4 regions of the Nesterenkonia sp. HG001 genome follow, and region 4 is predicted to be linked to each of the others. Evidence: riboswitches for the same ligand, from Rfam matches in the RefSeq annotation. Region 4 holds a riboswitch; each other region holds the start of a gene.
What was found. A riboswitch is a leader RNA that binds a small molecule or an ion and turns the genes downstream of it on or off. The one in region 4 is predicted to bind S-adenosylmethionine.
Positions count from the first base shown of each region.

Region 1: linked by a shared signal. The riboswitch ahead of ODE13_RS01975 (nitrite/sulfite reductase) and the one ahead of ODE13_RS09210 (methylenetetrahydrofolate reductase) in region 4 are both predicted to bind S-adenosylmethionine.
Region 2: linked by a shared signal. The riboswitch ahead of ODE13_RS07790 (ABC transporter ATP-binding protein) and the one ahead of ODE13_RS09210 (methylenetetrahydrofolate reductase) in region 4 are both predicted to bind S-adenosylmethionine.
Region 3: linked by a shared signal. The riboswitch ahead of ODE13_RS16500 (OsmC family protein) and the one ahead of ODE13_RS09210 (methylenetetrahydrofolate reductase) in region 4 are both predicted to bind S-adenosylmethionine.

Region 1 covers NZ_JAOSZD010000001.1:448,736-453,488, reverse strand. The annotation lists gene ODE13_RS01990 (ABC transporter permease) at 1-599, shown strand, start outside; gene ODE13_RS01985 (ABC transporter permease) at 596-1,258, shown strand; gene ODE13_RS01980 (ABC transporter substrate-binding protein) at 1,281-2,240, shown strand; SAM riboswitch class I at 2,459-2,545, shown strand; gene ODE13_RS01975 (nitrite/sulfite reductase) at 2,549-4,270, shown strand; gene ODE13_RS01970 (phosphoadenylyl-sulfate reductase) at 4,267-4,753, shown strand, end outside.
Region 2 covers NZ_JAOSZD010000004.1:31,318-36,070, forward strand. The annotation lists gene ODE13_RS07785 (aliphatic sulfonate ABC transporter substrate-binding protein) at 1-690, opposite strand, end outside; gene ODE13_RS07790 (ABC transporter ATP-binding protein) at 837-1,709, opposite strand; SAM riboswitch class I at 1,720-1,839, opposite strand; gene ODE13_RS07795 (flavin reductase family protein) at 1,961-2,566, opposite strand; SAM riboswitch class I at 2,577-2,693, opposite strand; SAM riboswitch class I at 2,896-3,010, shown strand; gene ODE13_RS07800 (methionine ABC transporter ATP-binding protein) at 3,018-3,950, shown strand; gene ODE13_RS07805 (methionine ABC transporter permease) at 3,950-4,612, shown strand; gene ODE13_RS07810 (MetQ/NlpA family ABC transporter substrate-binding protein) at 4,673-4,753, shown strand, end outside.
Region 3 covers NZ_JAOSZD010000014.1:25,083-29,835, reverse strand. The annotation lists gene ODE13_RS16510 (RNA polymerase sigma factor) at 1-119, shown strand, start outside; gene ODE13_RS16505 (excinuclease ABC subunit UvrA) at 198-2,642, shown strand; SAM riboswitch class IV at 2,836-2,956, shown strand; gene ODE13_RS16500 (OsmC family protein) at 2,997-3,557, shown strand; gene ODE13_RS16495 (hypothetical protein) at 3,658-4,671, shown strand.
Region 4 covers NZ_JAOSZD010000004.1:349,775-354,527, forward strand. The annotation lists gene metE (5-methyltetrahydropteroyltriglutamate--homocysteine S-methyltransferase) at 1-913, opposite strand, end outside; gene ODE13_RS09210 (methylenetetrahydrofolate reductase) at 1,098-2,102, opposite strand; SAM riboswitch class IV at 2,164-2,303, opposite strand; gene ODE13_RS09215 (thermonuclease family protein) at 2,523-3,194, shown strand; gene ODE13_RS09220 (LytR C-terminal domain-containing protein) at 3,230-3,760, shown strand; gene ODE13_RS09225 (hypothetical protein) at 3,867-4,235, opposite strand; gene ODE13_RS09230 (hypothetical protein) at 4,442-4,753, opposite strand, start outside.

The sequences.
Region 1 (4,753 bases), on a different contig from region 4:
TTCTGCTCAGTCTTCCTGCCGTGGCGGCCGCGTTCCTGATCTCCCTGCCGGTGGGGCGACTCGCCGATCGGCTCGGGCGGCTCCGTGAGCCGCTTCTCGGCTCGGTGGGGCTGCTCTACGCGATCCCGTCCCTGCCGCTGTTCATCGTCCTGCCGATCCTGATCGGTACCGGTGTCCGTGACAGCCTGAACGTCATCGTCGCCCTCACCCTCTTCGGCCTGGCCCTGATGGCCCGTTCCTCTGCGGACGCCTTCGCTGCCGTGTCCGAGGACGTCCGGCTGGCCGCCACGGCGGTGGGCCACTCCCGGTGGGGCGGGTTCCTCACCGTGGAGCTTCCGTTGGCCGGGCCGGCGCTGCTCGCCGGGCTCCGGGTGGTGTCGGTGAGCACCATCAGTATGGTCAGCGTGTCCGCGGTGCTGGGGGTGACCAGCCTCGGATCGCTGTTCACCGACGGGTTTCAGCGCGGCATCGTGCCCTCGATCGTGGCGGGCATCGTGATGACGGTGCTGCTCGCCGTCGTCGTGGACCTGTTGCTGGTGGCGCTGGGTCGGCTGGTCATGCCCTGGCAGCGCCCCCGGAGCCGGGCAGGTGCGGCATGAACCAGCTCGTCGAAGCGCTCCACTGGGTGCTCAGCGCCGAAGCCTGGGCCGGTCCTGGCGGGCTCGGGGCGCGCACGGCCGAACACCTCTGGTACACCCTGATCGCGGTCGGACTCTCGGTGCTGGTGGCTCTGCCGGCGGGCCTGATCATCGGCCATACGGGCCGGGGGCGTGCCGTGGCGGTGCTCTCCACCGGAGCCGCACGCGCGCTGCCCACTCTGGGGCTGATCACGCTGGCCGCACTGGCGGTGGGCATCGGACTCACAGCGCCGATGATCGCCTTCGTGGTGCTCGCGGTGCCCTCGATCATCGCAGGGGCATACTCCGGGGTGGAAGCAGTGGATCGGCGGGTGGTCGACGCGGCCCGCGCACAGGGGTTGAGTCCCTGGCAGGTGCTGACCACGGTCGAGGTGCCGCTGGGGTTGAGGATGATCCTCGGCGGCATCCGCCTGGCGACGCTCCAGGTCATCGCCACAGCCACGCTGGCCGCTTACGTGGGTGCCGGGGGCCTGGGCCGGCCGCTGTTCCTGGGCCTGCGCAACCATGACTATGCCATGATGCTGGGAGCGTCGCTCATGGTCATCGCCGTGGCGGTCCTGGTCGACGCCATGTTCGTCATCGCCCAGCGGACGCTCAGGAGGATCCCCGGGATCGTCTGAGCCTCAGGAGAGGATGGTCCCCGTGCCCAGCCCCATCAGTGAATCTTCCGGCCCTCGCACCGTTCGTGTGCGTCTCGCCCTCTCCTTGGTCGGCGTGGCCGCTCTCGGTCTGACCGCCTGTGCAGCGGATGATCCGCTGGCGGAGGGCGGGGGTGGCGACGACGGCGGGGGAGAAGGGGGCCCGATCGTCGTCGGCTCCCAGCAGTACTACTCGAACACGATCATCGCGGAGCTGTACGCCCAGCGTCTGGAGGCGGCCGGCCACGAGGTGGACCGGCAGTTCGACATCGGCCAGCGGGAGGTCTACATGCCGGAGCTGGAGGCCGGGGACATCGACGTCTTCCCCGAGTACGCCGGGAACCTGCTGCAGTATGTGGACTCGGAGTCGGAGGCCGCGGACCTGGAGAGCATCCTGAGCGGTCTCGAGGAGGGCCTGCCGGAGGGGATCACCGCGCTGGCGCCTGCCGAGGCCACCGATCAGGACAGCTTCGTGGTCACCGAGGATTTCGCCCAGGAGCATGGGCTCAGCAGCGTGGGGGATCTGGCCGGGGTCGAGGAGGAGCTGCGGATCGCGGCGAACTCCGAGTTCGAGACCCGGCCCTACGGGCCGGACGGCCTGCAGGAGGTCTACGGGGTGGAGGTCACCCTGGTGCCGGTGGAGGACTCCGGAGGGCCGTTGACCGTGCAGGCGCTGCTGGACGGCGACGTGCAGGTGGCCGACATCTACAGCGCCGATCCCGCCATCGAGGCCAATGACCTGGTCATGCTGGAGGACCCTGAGGATCTGGTGCTTCCGCAGAACATCGTCCCCCTGGTCTCGGAGGCCGTGGATGAGGAGGCGGCTGCGCTGATCGAGGAGGTCAACGCGGAGCTGACCCAGGAGGAGCTCAACGGACTCAACGCCGTCAGCGTCGATGACCAGGCCGCGGCCGCGGACGTCGCCGCCCAGTGGCTCGAGGAGCAAGGGCTCGACGACGCCTGAGCACCTCCGCCTCTCATCGAGTGGGGGATCCACTGCCGCTATGGCGCCGATTTCGCCTGAAAGCGGTAGCGAATCCCCCACTCGACGGGATCGGCAGCGCGTCCGCGGCTCCGTCGCGACCACCGCGCAATCCTGAATGAACACATGAACATAGATGACGGCATATGACGTCTTATCTTCTCCTGTGCCCTGACGTGCAGTAGCGTGGTGCTCACCACCGACCATCCAGAGCGGCCGAGAGATCTGGCTCCACGACGCCGCAGCAACCCGGGAGAGCCGGGTGCTCACGCCAGAACCGATGGAGGAGCATGAGCACCGATGTGTCTGCCGTGTCCACTCGCCGGCCGCAGAAGCGCCCGAACGGACAGTGGAAGATCGATGGCACCGAGCCGCTGAACCACAACGAAGAGTTCAAACAGGACGACAACGGATTGAACGTCCGCGAGCGCATCGAGACGATCTACTCGAAGCAGGGCTTCGACTCCATCGACCAGGACGACCTGCGCGGCCGCTTCCGCTGGTGGGGTCTCTACACCCAGCGCCGCCCGGGAGTGCCGGCAGGCGCGCACAACTCGCTGCCGCCCGAAGAGGTGGATGACAAGTACTTCATGCTCCGGGTGCGCATCGACGGCGGCGCGCTGACCACCGAGCAGCTGCGGGTCATCGGGGAGATCTCCCGGGAGTTCGCCCGAGACACCGCCGACGTCACCGACCGGCAGAACATCCAGCTGCACTGGGTCGCCGTGGAGGACGTCCCGGAGATCTGGCGCCGTCTCGAATCCGTCGGCCTGGGCACCACCGAGGCCTGCGGGGACACCCCGCGGGTGATCCTCGGGTCTCCTGTGGCCGGCATCGCCGCCGACGAGATCATCGATCCCACCCCGGTCATCCAGGAGATCGCACAGCTCTACATCGGAGACCCGGAGCTGGCGAACCTGCCGCGCAAGTACAAGTCGGCCATCACCGGCCACCCCTCCCAGGACGTCGTCCATGAGATCAACGACTTCGCGCTGGTCGGCGTCGTGCACCCCGACCACGGCCCCGGCTACGACCTGTGGGTCGGGGGCGGACTCTCCACCAATGCCCGGCTGGCCGAGCGGCTGGGGGTCTTCGTCCGGCAGGAGGAGGCCGCCGAGGTCTGGCACGCCGTCACCCAGACCTTCCGCGACTACGGCTTCCGTCGGCTGCGGAACAAGGCCCGGCTGAAGTTCCTGCTGGCCGAATGGGGTCCTGAGAAGTTCCGTCGGATCATCGAGGACGAGTACCTCGGCCGGCGTCTCACCGACGGTCCGGCGCCCGCCGCCCCGGACACCCCGGGAGACCACGTGGGCGTCCACCGGCAGAAGGACGGGAAGTTCTACATCGGGATCACCCCCACGGTGGGTCGGGTCTCCGGCACGCTGCTGGTCCAGCTGGCCGATCTGCTCGAGAAGCACGGCTCCCACCGGCTGCGCACCACCCCCCACCAGAAGCTGGTGGTCCTCGACCTCCCGGAGAAGGAGGTCGAGGCCGCCTCCGCCGCGCTGGCCGACCTGGGGCTGGACCCCCGGCCGAGCGTCTTCCGCCGCTCCACCATCGCCTGCACCGGCATCGAGTTCTGCAAGCTGGCCATCGTGGAGACCAAGACCACCGCGGCTCGGACCATCGACGCCCTGGAGGAGCGCCTGGCCGACGTCGCCGACCAGATGCCGGTGCGGCTGACCCTGCACATCAACGGCTGCCCCAACTCCTGCGCCCGCATCCAGACCGCCGACATCGGGCTCAAGGGCCAGCTGCTGCCCGACGGCGACGGCGGCACGAGCCCGGGGTTCCAGGTCCATCTCGGCGGCGGGCTCACCTTCGTGGACCGCGACGAGGCCGGCCTGGGGCGCACCGTGCGCGGACTGAAGGTCACCGCCGAGGAGCTCGTCGACTATGTGGAGCTGCTGGTGCGTCGCTATCTCGCAGGACGCCAGACGGGCGAGACCTTCGCCCGATGGAGTCACCGCGTGGACGAGTCCGAGCTGCAGAAGGAGGCCGAGCCGGCATGACGGCCACGACTGACCCCCAGACCGACCAGCAGCTGCGGGCGCTGGCCGCCGCCGGCGCCGAGGAGCTCGGCTGGGACGCCCCTGCCGAGCAGATCATCGGCTGGGTGGCTCGGAACGTCGCCACCGCCGACGTCGCCGTCGCCTGCTCCATGGCCGACGCGGTGCTGCCGGCGCTGGTCGCCGAGCAGCTGCCCGGGGTGGATGTGCTGTTCCTCGAGACCGGCTACCACTTCAGTGAGACCATCGCCGCCCGTGACGAGGTCGCCCGCCGGCTGGACGTCAACGTCGTCGACGTGACTCCGCGGCTGACCGTGGCGGAGCAGGATGTCGAGCACGGCAAGGACCTCTTCAGCAGGGACCCCGCCGCCTGCTGCCGGATGCGGAAGATGGAGCCCCTCGGGGAGGCGCTGAGCGGGTACAGGCTCTGGTTCACCGGAGTGCGTCGTGACGAGGCGCCCACCCGCGTGGACACCCCGCTGATCA
Region 2 (4,753 bases), 320 kb from region 4:
GTTGAAGTCCACGTTCCGGTAGAAGAGCTCCTCGCCGTCGGCCTCTGCGCCGGCCATGATCGGGTCCAGACCGGCCCAGGCGTCGACGTCCCCGTTGCCCAGGGCGGACCGTCCGTCGGCGTGCTGGAGGTTCTGGACGTCGACGTCGCTGATCTCCAGGCCGGCCTCCTGCAGGGATTGGACGAGGAAGAAGTAGGGGTCGGTGCCCAGCGTCGCGGCCACGGAAGCGCCGTCCAGATCCTCGACCGAGGAGATCCCGGAATCCGGCGAGGTGACCAGCGCGGCCCACTCGGGCTGGTTCTCGACGAGGATCGTGTGGATCTCGGTGCCGTTGGCCCGGGCCAGCAGCGCCGCAGAGCCGGCGGTGGATCCGATGTCGATGGCCTGGGCGCGCAGCTTCTCGTTGGCGTCGTTGGAGCCGTGGGACTGGATCCACTCGACCTCGGTGCCGGCATCAGCCAGCTCCTCCTCGAGCCAGCCGTGCTCCATCATCACCAGGCTGAGCGGGTTGTAGGTGGCGAAGTCGATGCTGAGGGTCGCCAGTTCGCCGTCAGCGGCGTCGCCGGAGCCCTCGCCCTCCACGCAGCCGGCCGCCATCAGGGTGACGGCGAGGCCGGCGACCGCAGCGCGGGAGGTGCGGCCGATGGTGGCGCGGGCAGGGCTGGGGGAGGTGCTGGTCAGACTGGGCATGTGATGAAGCGGCCTTTCGTGCGGTGTCGGGTGCCGCTCCGTCCGCTTCCCGACCGGCGGACCCGGCAGGGTCCACCCGGCTGGGGCCGGACTGGTGCGGCCGAGCGTGGGTCATCTCCGGAGGCTCCCGGAGCTCGGGGCAGGGGTCAGTGGGCGTGGGCGTCGACGCCGAGGCCGGTGAGCAGCTCGCCGCGCAGGGCGGCCAGCTCGGCGGAGGCGCGATCTCGCGGGCGGCTGCCCGGAACGGTGAGCAGCCGCGAGACGGTGGCCCCCTCGCGGGCAACGCCGGAGGGATCCGGGCCGAGCAGCAGGATGCGGTCGGCGAGCTGCAGAGCCTCGTCGACGTCGTGGGTCACCAGCAGCACCGTGGTGCCGGTCTGGGCGTGGACGTCGAGCAGCAGGTCCTGCATCTTCAGGCGCGTCAGTGCGTCCAGGGCGCCGAAGGGCTCGTCGAGCAGCAGCACTCCGGGGCGGCGGGCCAGGGCCCGGGCCAGCGAGGCGCGTTGGGCCATCCCTCCGGAGATCTCCCGGGGGCGCAGCTGGGCACGGTCGGCCAGGCCGACGAGCTCGAGCAGCTCGTCCACCCGGGCCCGGCCCTCCGCCTTGGACACCGTGCGGGGCAGACCCAGTGAGACGTTGCGATGCACCGAGCGCCACGGCAGCAGGCGCGGCTCCTGGAAGCCGACGGCGGTCCGCTCGTCATAGGTGTGCACCCCGGCGCCGTCGATGACGACCTCGCCGGAGAAGCCGGCGTCGAGGCCGCCCACGGCGCGCAGCAGGGTGGACTTCCCGCAGCCGGAGGCGCCCAGGATGGCGACCACCTCACCGGGGGAGATGTGCAGGTCGACGTCGCGCAGCACGGTGCGGCCGTCGAAGCTGCGTCCCACTCCACGCAGCTGCACGTCCAGCGAGTGGGTGGGCGCGGCGGCGGGGCGGTCCAGCACGGCGGTGCCGCCGGAGTGTGCCGAGGTGTGCAGGTCAGACTCGCGTGCTGCGAGTGTGGGTGCAGAGGAACCCATAGGAATATCTCTCCCATCGATCCTGGCGGTAGCACCTTTTCTGATGCGCCGGGCACAAACGGCCGATCGGCACATCCGAAGGTTGCTGCGGCGTCGTCGAGCCAGATCTCTCAGCCGCTCGGGATGGTGGCAGTTTCAACCCTACGCACAACCGCGCCGCCTGGGCAACGGCGATGTCACAGTATGAGACATCACTGAGACGTCGCCGGAGGAGGGGAGCCGCAGAGGCGCGGCACGGTGCGGCCCGCGGCTCAGGCGTCGGCGTCGAGCGGACCGAGGGCCTTGAACTCGCTCTGATGGAACACCAGCGCCTGCGACCGGTCCTCCACGGCGAGGTCCAGCAGCTCGAGCACGATGATGTCGTGATCACCCGCGCGGACCTGATCGTGGATGCGGGTGGTGAAGGTGACCGGGGCGCCGTCGAGGGTGACCGCACCGCCCTCGCCGGTGGTCACGCGGAGGCCGGTGAAGCGGTTCTCCCGGTCCTTCGAGGCGATCTTCCGGCACAGGGCGGACTGCCCGTGGCCTACCAGGGAGATCCCCAGCTCGGCGCCGGCACCGGCCAGCTTCGGCCAGGTGGTCGAGCTGTGCTGCACCGCCACGGTCACCAGCGGCGGCTCCAGGGACACCCCGACGGTGAACGTGGAGGCGACGAGGCCCTCAGGGCGTCCGTCCACCTCTGCGGCCACCACGACCACCCCCTGGGGAAAGTGGCCGAAGGCCTCACGGAGCTCCAGCGGATCGATGCCGACCAGGCTGGTGGGCACGCGGCGGGCTGCGGCGTCGGCGGTGGTGTGGTGCACGGCGGCCTCCACGGTGATCGGGTGGCTCTCGTCGGTGGCCAGTGCTGTGCTCATGGCTGATCAACTCCCATCGGCCCTGGCGGTAGCACCTTTTCTGAGGCGTCCGCCGGGAGAGGCGGAGCACATCCGAAGGTTGCTGCGGCGTCGTCGAGCCAGATCTCTCGGCCGCTCGGGATGGTTTCGTCGCTCCAGGGTACGCGCGCAGCACAGCACGATCAAAGGGATGTTCGGGGAGTGACACATGGAGACATCAGGACCGGCGACCCGCGCCGTCGCAGATCCGGTGACCTCGCAGATGTCCGTACATTCTTACGCCTCGTGACATGAACTTATCGATGAGATTTGACGAGTGTTCATCGACAGCGCGTAGTCTGGTGCTCGCCACACCATCCAGAGCGACTGAGAGATCTGGCTCGACGACGTCGCAGCAACCTCCCGAGCAGCCACGCCATCACGGCGCGGACCGGGGAACGGTGCTAACGCCAGAGACGATGGAGAATGCCCGATGATCTCACTGCGCCATGTGTCCACGACCTTCCCCGCCGCACGGGGCAAGGACCCCATCCATGCCGTCGACGACGTCAGCCTGGAGATCCCCCGCGGAAGCATCCAGGGCATCATCGGATTCTCCGGGGCCGGCAAGTCCACCCTGCTGCGCAACATCAACCTGCTCGAGCGCCCCACCTCCGGGGAGGTGCGCGTGGGCGGCACGGAGCTCACCGGGCTCGGAGGCGAGGCGCTGCGCCGCGCTCGTCACCAGATCGGCATGATCTTCCAGGGCTTCAACCTCGTGAACAACCTGACCGTCGCGCAGAACGTGGAGCTCTCCCTGAAGTTCGCGGGGGAGAGGGACCGCAGGGTGCGTCGAGAGCGCGCCGCGGAGGCGCTGGAGATCGTCGACATCACCGAGAAGGCGAAGGTCTACCCCGCACAGCTCTCCGGCGGGCAGAAGCAGCGCGTGGCCATCGCCCGCGCGCTGGCCACCCGCCCGGAGGTGCTGCTCTGCGACGAGCCCACCTCGGCCCTGGACCCCATCACCACGGCCACCGTGCTGCAGTACCTCGCCGATGTGAACCGCGAGCTCGGCATCACCGTGGTCATCGTGACCCATGAGATGGAGGTCATCAAGGCCCTGGCCGACCACGTTGCGGTCATGGAGTCCGGCCGAGTGGTCGAGCAGTTCCACGCCGCCGAGCTGCGGCGTGAGGGCTTCGCCCCGCGGACCTCCATCGGTCGCTACCTGGTCAGCGACGGGATCTCCGTGGACCGTCGGGGCGGCGGCGTGCGCGCCGGCTCCGAGCTGCCCGCTGCTGACCCAGGCGCCGATCAAGGTGCCGACCAGGGACCTGGCGCTGATCCGCCGGCGTCCGGGCAGGAAGCCAGGACCGCCTCCGGGCTGGTCGCCGCGACAGCCTCGTCCGAAGGGGGTCCCCGCTGATGGAACGCCTCATCGAGCTGCAGCCCGAGCTGGTCCAGGCCATGCTGGAGACCTTCGTCATGATCGGCGTGGCCATCCCGCTGGCGGTGCTCTTCGGCACCCCGCTGGGGATCTGGCTCTTTCTCCACGCTCCCGGCGGTATCGCCCCGACGCCGCGCACCCACGCGGTGGTCAGCGGAATCGTCAACATGGTTCGGTCCTTCCCGTTCCTGATCCTGCTGATCGCGATCATCCCCTTCACGCGGCTGATCGTGGGCACCACCGTGGGCACCGCGGCGGCGATCGTCCCGCTGACCATCAACGCCATCCCGTACTTCGCCCGGCTGGTGGAGCAGAACATCACTCAGCTCGGCTCCGGGGCCGTGGAGGCCTCCCGTGCCATGGGAGCCACGCGCGGCCAGATCATCCGCAACGTGCTGCTGGTCGACGCCAAGCCGGCGATCATCGGCTCGATCACCATCACCACCGTCAGCTTCATCTCCTACTCGGCCATGGTCGGGCTGGTCGGCGGCGGAGGCATCGGCGACTTCGCCATCCGCTACGGCTACTACCGCTACGAGACCGCCGTGATGATGGTCGCCATCGTGCTGATGATCGCCCTGGTCACCTTCGTCCAGTTCAGCGGCACCCGCGTCGCGCGGCTGACCGACAAGCGCGCCTGACGGCGCCCCTGTCCCATTCCTCCGCAGAACACCTGCACCTCTGAGATGAAAGACTCCACGATGCCCAGCACACTGACGACCTTCGGATCTCCCGGAGTGTCCGGATCGATCACCAGCTCCGGCTCCCTGGCCTCCTCCGGC
Region 3 (4,753 bases), on a different contig from region 4:
CCGCGGAGAAGGCGGGGAGCCTTCCGGAGCGGAACCACCTGATGCGGCAGGCCGCCCGGCTCAACACTGCGCTGGGGCGGGCCCCCGGATCTGGCGGAGACGTCACCGGCCCGCACTAGACTCCATGGCACCTGCCTCGCGGGCGCTGTGAGGCGCCTCCGCCCCGCTCGCTCGTGCCCCACTGCCCAGGAGACCCCATGACGACGTCGACCTCCACCGATCAGCCCTCCCGCGCCGGCGAAGCCGCCGCCCGCCCAGCCGGCACCGACGACGACGCCGGCCTCCCGCCCGCCGATGCCCATGACCTCATCCGCGTCACCGGCGCCCGGGAGAACAATCTGCGGGACATCAGCGTGGAGATCCCCAAACGGCGGCTCACCGTCTTCACCGGGGTCTCCGGCTCCGGGAAGAGCTCGCTGGTCTTCGGCACGATCGCCGCCGAGTCCCGCAGGATGATCAACGAGACCTACAGTGCGTTCCTGCAGGGCTTCATGCCCAGCCAGGGACGCCCTGACGTCGACCACCTCGCTGGGCTGACCACCGCGATCATCGTGGACCAGGAGCGCATGGGGGCGAATCCGCGGTCCACCGTCGGCACCGCCACTGACGCGAACACGATGCTGCGGATCCTGTTCAGCCGACTCGGGGAGCCGCACATCGGCTCCCCACAGGCCTTCTCCTTCAACGTGGCCTCGATCAGCGGCGCCGGGGCGGTGACTTTCGAGAAGGACGGCAAGAAGGTCAAGGAGCGTCGGGACTTCACCATCACCGGCGGGATGTGTCCGACGTGCGAGGGGAGGGGCACGGTCAGCGACTTCGACCTCACCGCCCTCTATGACGACACGAAGTCACTCTCCGAGGGTGCGCTCACGGTTCCGGGGTTCAGCATGGACGGCTGGCAGGGACGGCTCTTCCGCGGCAGCGGGCTCGATCTCGACAAGCCGATCCGGGAGTACACCGCGGAGGAGCAGGAGATCCTGCTCCGTCAGGAGCCGATCAAGATCAAGGTCGAGGGGATCAATCTCACCTATGAGGGGCTGATACCCAAGATCCGGAAGTCGATGCTGTCCAAGGACCGTGAGGCCATGCAGCCGCATATCCGCCGTTTCGTGGACCGGGTGGTCACCTTCACCCCCTGCCCCGAGTGCGAGGGCACTCGGCTCACTGCTACGGCCCGTTCCTCGACGATCGCCGGGATCAGCATCGCCGAGGCCTGCGCCATGCAGATCTCTGACCTCGCCGCCTGGGTCCGCGGGCTCGAGGAGCCCTCCGTCGGTCCGCTGCTGACCACCCTGGGGGAGACCCTGGACTCCTTCGTGGAGATCGGGCTGGGCTATCTGAGCCTGGATCGGCCCGCCGGCACGCTCTCCGGGGGCGAGGCCCAGCGCACCAAGATGATCCGACACCTGGGATCGGCGCTGACCGATGTCACCTACGTCTTCGACGAGCCCACCATCGGGCTGCACCCGCATGACATCGCTCGGATGAACGACCTGCTGCTGCGCCTGCGGGACAAGGGAAACACGGTCCTGGTGGTGGAGCACAAGCCCGAGACGATCGCGGTGGCGGACCACATCATCGACCTCGGCCCATTGGCCGGATCCGGGGGCGGGGAGGTGGTCTATGCCGGCGATCTCGCCGGACTGCGCACCGCCGGGACCCTGACCGGGGATCACTTCGACGACCGCGCCCGCCTCAAGGAGGCCGGGCGGACGCGTGACGGCGTCATCGAGGTCCGCGGAGCGAGGCAGAACAACCTCACCGGGGTCGATGTCGACATCCCTACCGGCGTGCTCACCGTGGTCACCGGGGTGGCCGGGTCCGGGAAGACCTCGCTGATCCATGGCAACGTCGCCGGGCTGGACGGCGTCGTGGTGGTGGACCAGGCCGGCATCAAGGGGTCGCGACGCTCCAACCCGGCCACCTACACAGGGCTGCTGGACCCCATCCGGAAGGCCTTCGCGAAGGCCAACGGGGTCAAGCCGGCGCTGTTCAGCGCGAACTCCGAGGGTGCCTGCCCCACCTGCAAGGGTGCCGGGGTGGTCTTCACGGAGCTGGGCGTGATGGAGACGGTGGAGACACCTTGCGAGGAGTGCGAGGGTCGCCGGTTCCAGGCCGCGGTGCTGGACTTCACCCTGGGCGGGAAGAACATCAGCGAGGTGCTGTACCTCTCCGTGGACGAGGCTCTGGAGTTCTTCTCTGCGGGGGAGTCCCGGATCCCCGCGGCGGGGAAGATCCTGCAGCGCCTCTCTGACGTCGGACTGGGGTACCTGACCGTGGGGCAGCCGCTGAACTCCCTCTCCGGAGGAGAGCGGCAGCGGCTCAAGCTGGCGGTCCACATGGGCGACGACGGCGGCACCTTCATCCTGGACGAGCCCACCACCGGGCTGCACCTGGCCGATGTGGAGCAGCTGCTGCGGCTGCTGGACCGGCTGGTGGACGCCGGCCGCACGGTGATCGTGATCGAGCACCATCAGGCGGTGATGGCCCACGCGGACTGGATCATCGATCTGGGCCCCGGGGCCGGTCACGACGGCGGCCGGGTGGTCTTCGAAGGCACTCCCGCGGAGCTGGTGGAGTCGGCTCGTGGGGCCGGGGCCACGCTGACCGGGCAGCACCTGGCCGCCTACGTGGGGACCTGACGAGTTCCGCCGCCCGCCGCCAGGTGCCCCAGCCCGTCCACTTCATCGATTGGGCGATTTGCACGCTTCTGAGGCCCGAATCGGCGTCCAAAAGCGATCACATCGCCCAATCGATGCATCGGAGGCCGCGGCCGATGACGCCCTGTGACGTCACCGTTGCACCGGGGAGCGGCGGCAGAGATGCTCGAGAAGGAATCGCGAGCACCCGCCATTACGGACCTGGCCGGCGGGGCGGCAACCCTCACTCTGCACCGGGGGTGCCCCCAGGGGAGGATTCGACGCCGCCGGGTCCCCGGCCGGCGTCAGGAGAGCGCCGCGGCGGATGCGGCGCGAGGCAGATCGAGAGGCCAGCGCATGACTCAGTACGCCAGCATCGACACCGACACGCAGCAGGAGGCCCAGGACCGCGCCCAGCGCCTGGAGAAGGCCGGACGCGACTGGAGCAGCCGCATCGACCAGGACCCGGCACAAGCGGGGCTGGTGTTCCGTACCCGTGGGGAGGGCATCGGATCGGTCGCGACTCGGATCACCTCCGGGCGGCATGAGCTCGTCCTCGACGAGCCGGCCGCGCTCGCCGGCGACGATGCCGGCACCAGCCCGGTGGAGGCCGCCCTGGCCGGGCTCATCTCCTGCCAGGTCGTGATCTACCGGCTCTACGCCCAGCAGCTGGGGATCGAGCTGGAGGACATCAGCATCGAGGCTGAGGGTGACCTCGACGTCCGAGGTCTCCTCGGAGGAGCCGACGAGGTCCGGCCTGGGTTCTCCGAGGTCCGGCTGAACGTCTCGCTCACCGGCCCGGAGAGCTCGGAACGCTATGTGGAGCTGCAGCGGACTGTGGACGAGCACTGCCCGGTGATGGACATCTTCCGCAACCCGGTGCCGGTCCAGGTGCAGGTCTCCTCCTCCGCCTCCTGAGCGCCACTTCGCTGCGGACGAGGGGCAGTAGAGTCAGTGAAGACCCCCACGGCACTCCACCCGTGGGGTTGCCCTGTGAACGCCGGACCGGAAGAAGCACATGGACCTCACATCCACTCGCAAGCACCTGAAGTCTCTGGGCATCGCCCACGGTCTGACCAATGCGCTCATCGCCCAGGAAGCTCTCGCTCGGGACATTGAGATCGCGCCGGATGAGAAGAGCAGACTGACCATGCGGTGGAAGGGCCGGCGCATCTGGTTCGACGCCGCCCGCTCCAACATCAACAATTCGCTGGCCCGCCGCTGCACGTTGCACAAGGACGTCGCGAGCCGTCTGCTCCGCACCTACAACGTCCCGGCGCCGCACAACGCCGTGTTCTCAGCCCGGGATGTTGAGCTGGCCTGGCAGTGGGCCGAGCCCCGCCTGCCGGTGGTCATCAAGCCCAGCGACGGAGGTGAAGGCGAACTGGTCCACCTTGACCTTCGTGACAGCGCCGCCTTCCGCGAGGCGTTCAGCGCCGTCGGCGCAGCTGCGGAGGGCGTGCTGGTGGAGGAGTTCGTGCCCGGTGTAGAGCACCGGGTGCTCCTGGTGCACGGCAAGGTGGTGGCCGCCACGCGACGCATCCCGGCTCATGTCGACGGTGATGGGGAGAACACGGTGACCGACCTCGTGGCGCACAAGAACATCGCCCGTGCGGTGTTGGAGAACCCGGTGCATTGGGATGTTCCGCTGGATGACATCAGCCGGTCGGTGATGGCTGAGCAGGGGTTCACGGAGAGCATGGTCCCTGCGGAGGGCCAGCGGGTCTGGATCCGCCGGAACTCGAACATCCACAGTGGGGGCGACGCCATGGACGCCACTGATGACCTGACTGCAGAGGAAGTCGACATGGCTGAGAAGGTCGTCCGGGCTATCCCGGGCCTCCGGCTGGTGGGGCTCGACATGCTGCTGCCCCGCGACGGCGAAGGGGACGCCCCGCGCGTGCTTGAGGTCAACTCCAGTCCGATGCTCTCCGGCCACCATTTTCCTTGGATCGGGAAGCCACGCGACGCCGCGGGCGCGCTCCTCTCGGGCATGTATCCCGACTCTGCGGCCCGCCGTCGTCTCGTGTAGACTGGCCTGCTGGCCTGGACGGCCTCACGCCGTCCGGTCCGGCAATTTCCGTCAAGTTGTGTATCTACCTGGTGGCGCTCGT
Region 4 (4,753 bases):
GTGCGCCGCGCTCCAGATCGATGCCGACAGCCTCCACGGCAGTTCCGCCCAGGGCGGCCAGGGCGTCGTCGTCGGCGGTGCCGTAGCTGACCGGCACGAACAGCGCGGGCCGCTCGGTCAGCCTCCCCAGCTGCTCGTAGGCACTGCTGATCCCGGCGATGACCTGCTCCCGGGGGATGTCCCAGCCGTCGGAGGACAGCACCGGCTCCTCCAGCTGGATCCAGGCGGCTCCGGCCTCGTGCAGGGCGCCCAGCAGGGCCGCGTAGGCGCCGACCAGCTCCTCGAGCCGGTCGAAGCGAGCGGCCTGGGAGGTCTCAGCGGCGGCGCCGACGGACTTGGCCAGCACCAGGAAGCTGACCGGGCCGAGCAGAGTGGGGCGGGGCAGGGGTGCCGCGCCCACAGTGCGGTCCGACTGCTCGGCGAGCTCGCGGAACGCCCGGAACCGGTCGGTGAGGGCCGCGGCCTGCGGGGCGAACGCGACGTCGGCCTCGATCTCCGGGACGTAGTAGTGGTAGTTGGTGTCGAACCACTTGGTCAGCTCCAGCGGCTCCACCTCGGAGGTCCCGCGGGCCAGCGCCGAGATCAGCGTCAGGCCCTCCGGGGCGTCAGGGGCGACGGCGGCGAATCCGGCGTCGCGGAAGCGGCGGGGGACCAGGCCCAGCAGGACCGAGGCGTCGAGGACCTGGTCGATGACGGCGCCGTCGGCGGGGACCGCGGACTCCTCCTCCAGGCCCAGACCCACCAGGTGGTCCAGGGTGCGGCGGCGGTGGGAGGTGATCGCCTCGATCAGTGCGGCGACGTCTCCGCCGCCCCAGTGGGCCTCCAGGGCCTTCTTGATCTCACGGTCGGGACCGATGCGCGGATAGCCGAGCACGGTGGGGGGCAGTGCGTGGGTGGGCGGTGCGGTGGTCATGGTGACTCCTTGTCGATGTGTCAGGGCAGGTCGTGCCTGGGCGGGATGTGAGGAGGGGATGTCAGGACGGACGCCTGGCGGGGTGGCTGGGCAGCACTGTGCCGGCTGGGGGAGCGTGGCCCCGGCGTCGCGGAGCCCGGGTGCGGCCGGGTCTTCTCCGGCCGGAGGTGCTGCGGTGCCTCGCTCAGCTTGCGTCGAAGCCGTTGCGCTGTCGGCGGGCCGCGTCGCGGATCCTGAGATGGTCCAGGATCGCCAGCGCCGGGGGGTGCTGGTTGAAAGTGAACAGGTGCAGCCCCGGGCAGCCGAGCTCCAGCACCGTGTCGATCAGGTTCAGCGTGGCGGCGACCCCGCGACGGCGACGTTCGGCCGCGTCCTCGACGTCCAGGTAGTCCACCAGGTGCCGGGGGACCGGAACCCCGGTGATCTCCTCCAGCCGGCGCAGGCGCCTAGGGCTGGTCAGCGGAGCGATGCCGGCGACGATCGGCAGGTGGATGCCCTGGGAGCGGGCCGAGTCCACCAGCTGCGCGTAGTCCTCCGGATCGTAGAAGACCTGGGTGACGGCGTAGTCTGCGCCGGCCTCCTGCTTCTCCCAGAGGGCGTGGAGGTCGGCGGCATGATCCCGGTCCGTGCCGGAGGGTGGATACGCGGCCACCGAGACCGAGACCGGCCGAGCTCCGGGCCCCTCAGGCGGGGACAGCCGCTCCTGCTCGACCTCGCGGACCAGCCCAACGACCTCGGCGGCACGGTTCAGGCCTCCGGGCTGGTGGATCCATTCCTTGCCGCCGTCGGGTGGGTCGCCGCGCAGCGCGAGGATGTCCCGGACCCCCAGGTCCAGCAGCTCGGTGATGGAGCCGCGGAGCTGGGAGGAGGTGCTGCCCGCGCAGATCAGATGCGCCATCACCGGTGAGGGCGTGGTGCGCAGCAGGTGGCGGATGACCTCCACGTTCGCGCCCTCGGGCTGGTTGTGCCCGTGGGTGACGGAGAAGTAGTCCGGGGCGGCCTCGGCCATCAGCTCGATGCTGCGCCAGGGATCCCGGCCCGCGGTGGCGGGGCGTGGCGGGAAGACCTCGAAGGAGATCAGCGATCTCCGCCGAGTGCGCTGGACCAGGACGGATGTGGTGTGGGAAGGGTCCGACGTCGCAGGCGGCGTCGGACGGACGGCGCCCGGAGAAGGCGTCGAGACAGGCATGGAGAGTCCTCCGTGTTGGCGTTCATCATCGTTCATGAGGCGCCACAGGGAGGCTTCCCCTGCGCCGTGCTTGCCGCTGAAGATAAAGCCATCTCAGTGAAGATGGCCGGTGCGGCCGGATCGTCATCTGGGGCACCCCGTCACGCGGGAAAGGGTTGCCGACCGGCCAAGCCAGAGCTGTTGTGACCGGTTCTCGTGATCCATCTGTGCCTGTGACGTTAGCACGGGGACGCCGGGTCGGAAACCTGCGACGGGAACAATGACGATATATGAACATATTGAGCACTCGCGGATGAGGTGGCGACGCGGCAACCCCCGCGCGCAGGTGGAGCAGGGGCGGCGAGGCTCTGCTCGCCGCTGCTCAGGGCGATCTGCGGCCAGCCCTCCGTCGCGTCAGCGGCGCCGGATAAGGTGGAGCGCATGCCCGATCGGTATCTGAAGAATGCGATGCGCCGCAACGCACGCAAGACCGTGCGCCGGTCGCTGCGCACAGCTCCCCGCGGCGCGCGACGTGGCGGAGGGCGTCGCCGCGGCGGGCGTCGTGGCGGAGGGAGTCAGGGCCTCCTGTGGTGGCTGCTGGCCGTGCTCGGGGTCATCCTCATCGGCGCCGTGATCAGCTGGCTCCAGGGGCTCGGAGCGGAGGAGCCGCAGGAGCGCCCGGAGGGTGCCGAGGCGGGCACCCTGGTGCGCGTGGTCGACGGCGACACCCTCATCGTGGAGCTCGACGGCCAGGACGAGCGGATCCGGCTGCTCAACATCGACACACCTGAGTCCGTCCACCCCACGGAGCCGGTCGAGTGCCTGGGACCGGAGTCCTCCGCCCACATGGAGACCCTGGTGTCGCCGGGGGACGAGGTCTTCCTGGAGTACGACCAGGAGCGTACCGATCGCTACGATCGGATGCTGGCCGGAGTGTGGGCGGATGAGGTGCTGCTCAACGTGCAGATGGCACGAGCCGGCTACGGCGCGCCGGTGCACTATCCGCCCAATGATCGGTTCCTCGCCGCGGTGGAGCTGGCCTGGGAGCAGGCGGAGGCGGACGGCGTCGGGCTCTTCGCCGCGGACCTGGACTGCGAACCGGCGCTGCCCTGACGCGGGCAGAGGCCCTCCCGAAATAGGATGGACCCATGAGCAGCTCCCCGGCGCCGGCGACCCGGCGGCAGAAGATCGCCGTCGCGACAGGCACCATCGGAGTCCTGGGTGCGATCACCGCTGGCAGCTGGCTGATGATCGACGGCACCATCGACGTGGACCTCATCGGCGGCGGTTCGATCCCGGCCGGCGAGGACTGCCCCACCGGCACATTGTCCCCGGTGGTGCCCGAGCGGGTGCCGGTGATCGTGCTCAACTCCACCAATGAGCCCGGACTCGCCGGCGACGTCGCCGAGGAGCTTGCCGACCGCGAGTTCCGGGTGGCCTCCGTGGACAACGACTACTTCGCGGACACCGGCTTCCAGGCCATCCTCCGCGCCGGCGAACGGGGTCTGCGGCAGGCCTACACGCTGCAGCAGCACCTTCCGGGGGCGCTGGTCGACCTCGATGATCGTGACGGCTACAGCGTCGACCTCGTGCTGGGCTCGGAGTTCGCCGGGCTGACGGACTCCGAGGAGATCGAGATGGAGCCCGGGCGTCTCGACTGCTCCGGCAGTGCCGGCTGAACCGGGACCTCGACGACGTCCGCCGAGACGCCAGCGGGCCGCCCCGAGGTTCTCGGAGCGGCCCGCTGCGGCGGCGCTGGACGCGTTGCGCGCTGCAGGATGAGGCTCAGGCTTCGGTGTTCTTCCATCGCCGGGCACGGATGAAGGAGCGCACTCCGACGACGATGTAGACGATCAGCAGCACGAAGGTGACGGTGCTGACGATGACCGCGGCAGGCCGCTCGGCGTCGCCGGCGAACAGCGCGCCCAGCTGCATCACGTTCATGGAGGTGCCGATGGCGCCCAACAGCGCCACCACCAGGGCGATGTGGATGCCGATCTTCGCGTTCTTGAAGCTGATCAGGCCGCTCACCAGCAGCACCAGGCCCAGGAAGGCCGGGATCAGAGCGGTCACACTGGCGAAGGACGTGGCGGCGTAGGCGATGATGCCGAGCAGGATGAGGATCCCGCCCAGCCCGACGGTGATGCGGGGCATGAGGCTCCTTGGTGTCAGGTCGGGAGGACGTGCTGTCCTCCATCGAGGGTCGGCCGGAACGCCTGAAGGATCCCTCCGGGCGGAGGCCCGGCCGAACGTTCTTCTACACAGTGTAGTAGGCCCACGCTCCAGGAGAAGTCCTGATCAGTCCGGAATCTCCAGGGTGAGCGGGAGCCAGCAGGCGGGGGAGGCGGGATGTGGAGAGGTCAGCCGACCTTGGTCCAGGTTCCGCAGGTCTCGGTGTTGAAGACCAGATGCTCGCGCGCGTCGAGGGTGATCTGCAGGGGCTCTCCGAACGCCGGATCCTCCTGGGGCACGACGTCGGACTCCGTCGGTTCCACGCCGCTTCGGATGTCTCCGAAGATGTCCCACCAGCAGAACGACGTCTCCAGGTCCCAGGTCAGCTCGTAGTCGCCGGGCTCGATGTGCCCGCCGACCACGTACATGCCGGTGCCGAACTCGGTGGCCGCAGAATCCGGGTAGGTCTCCTCCAGCGGGAGCCAGTCGCCGCAGTCGAC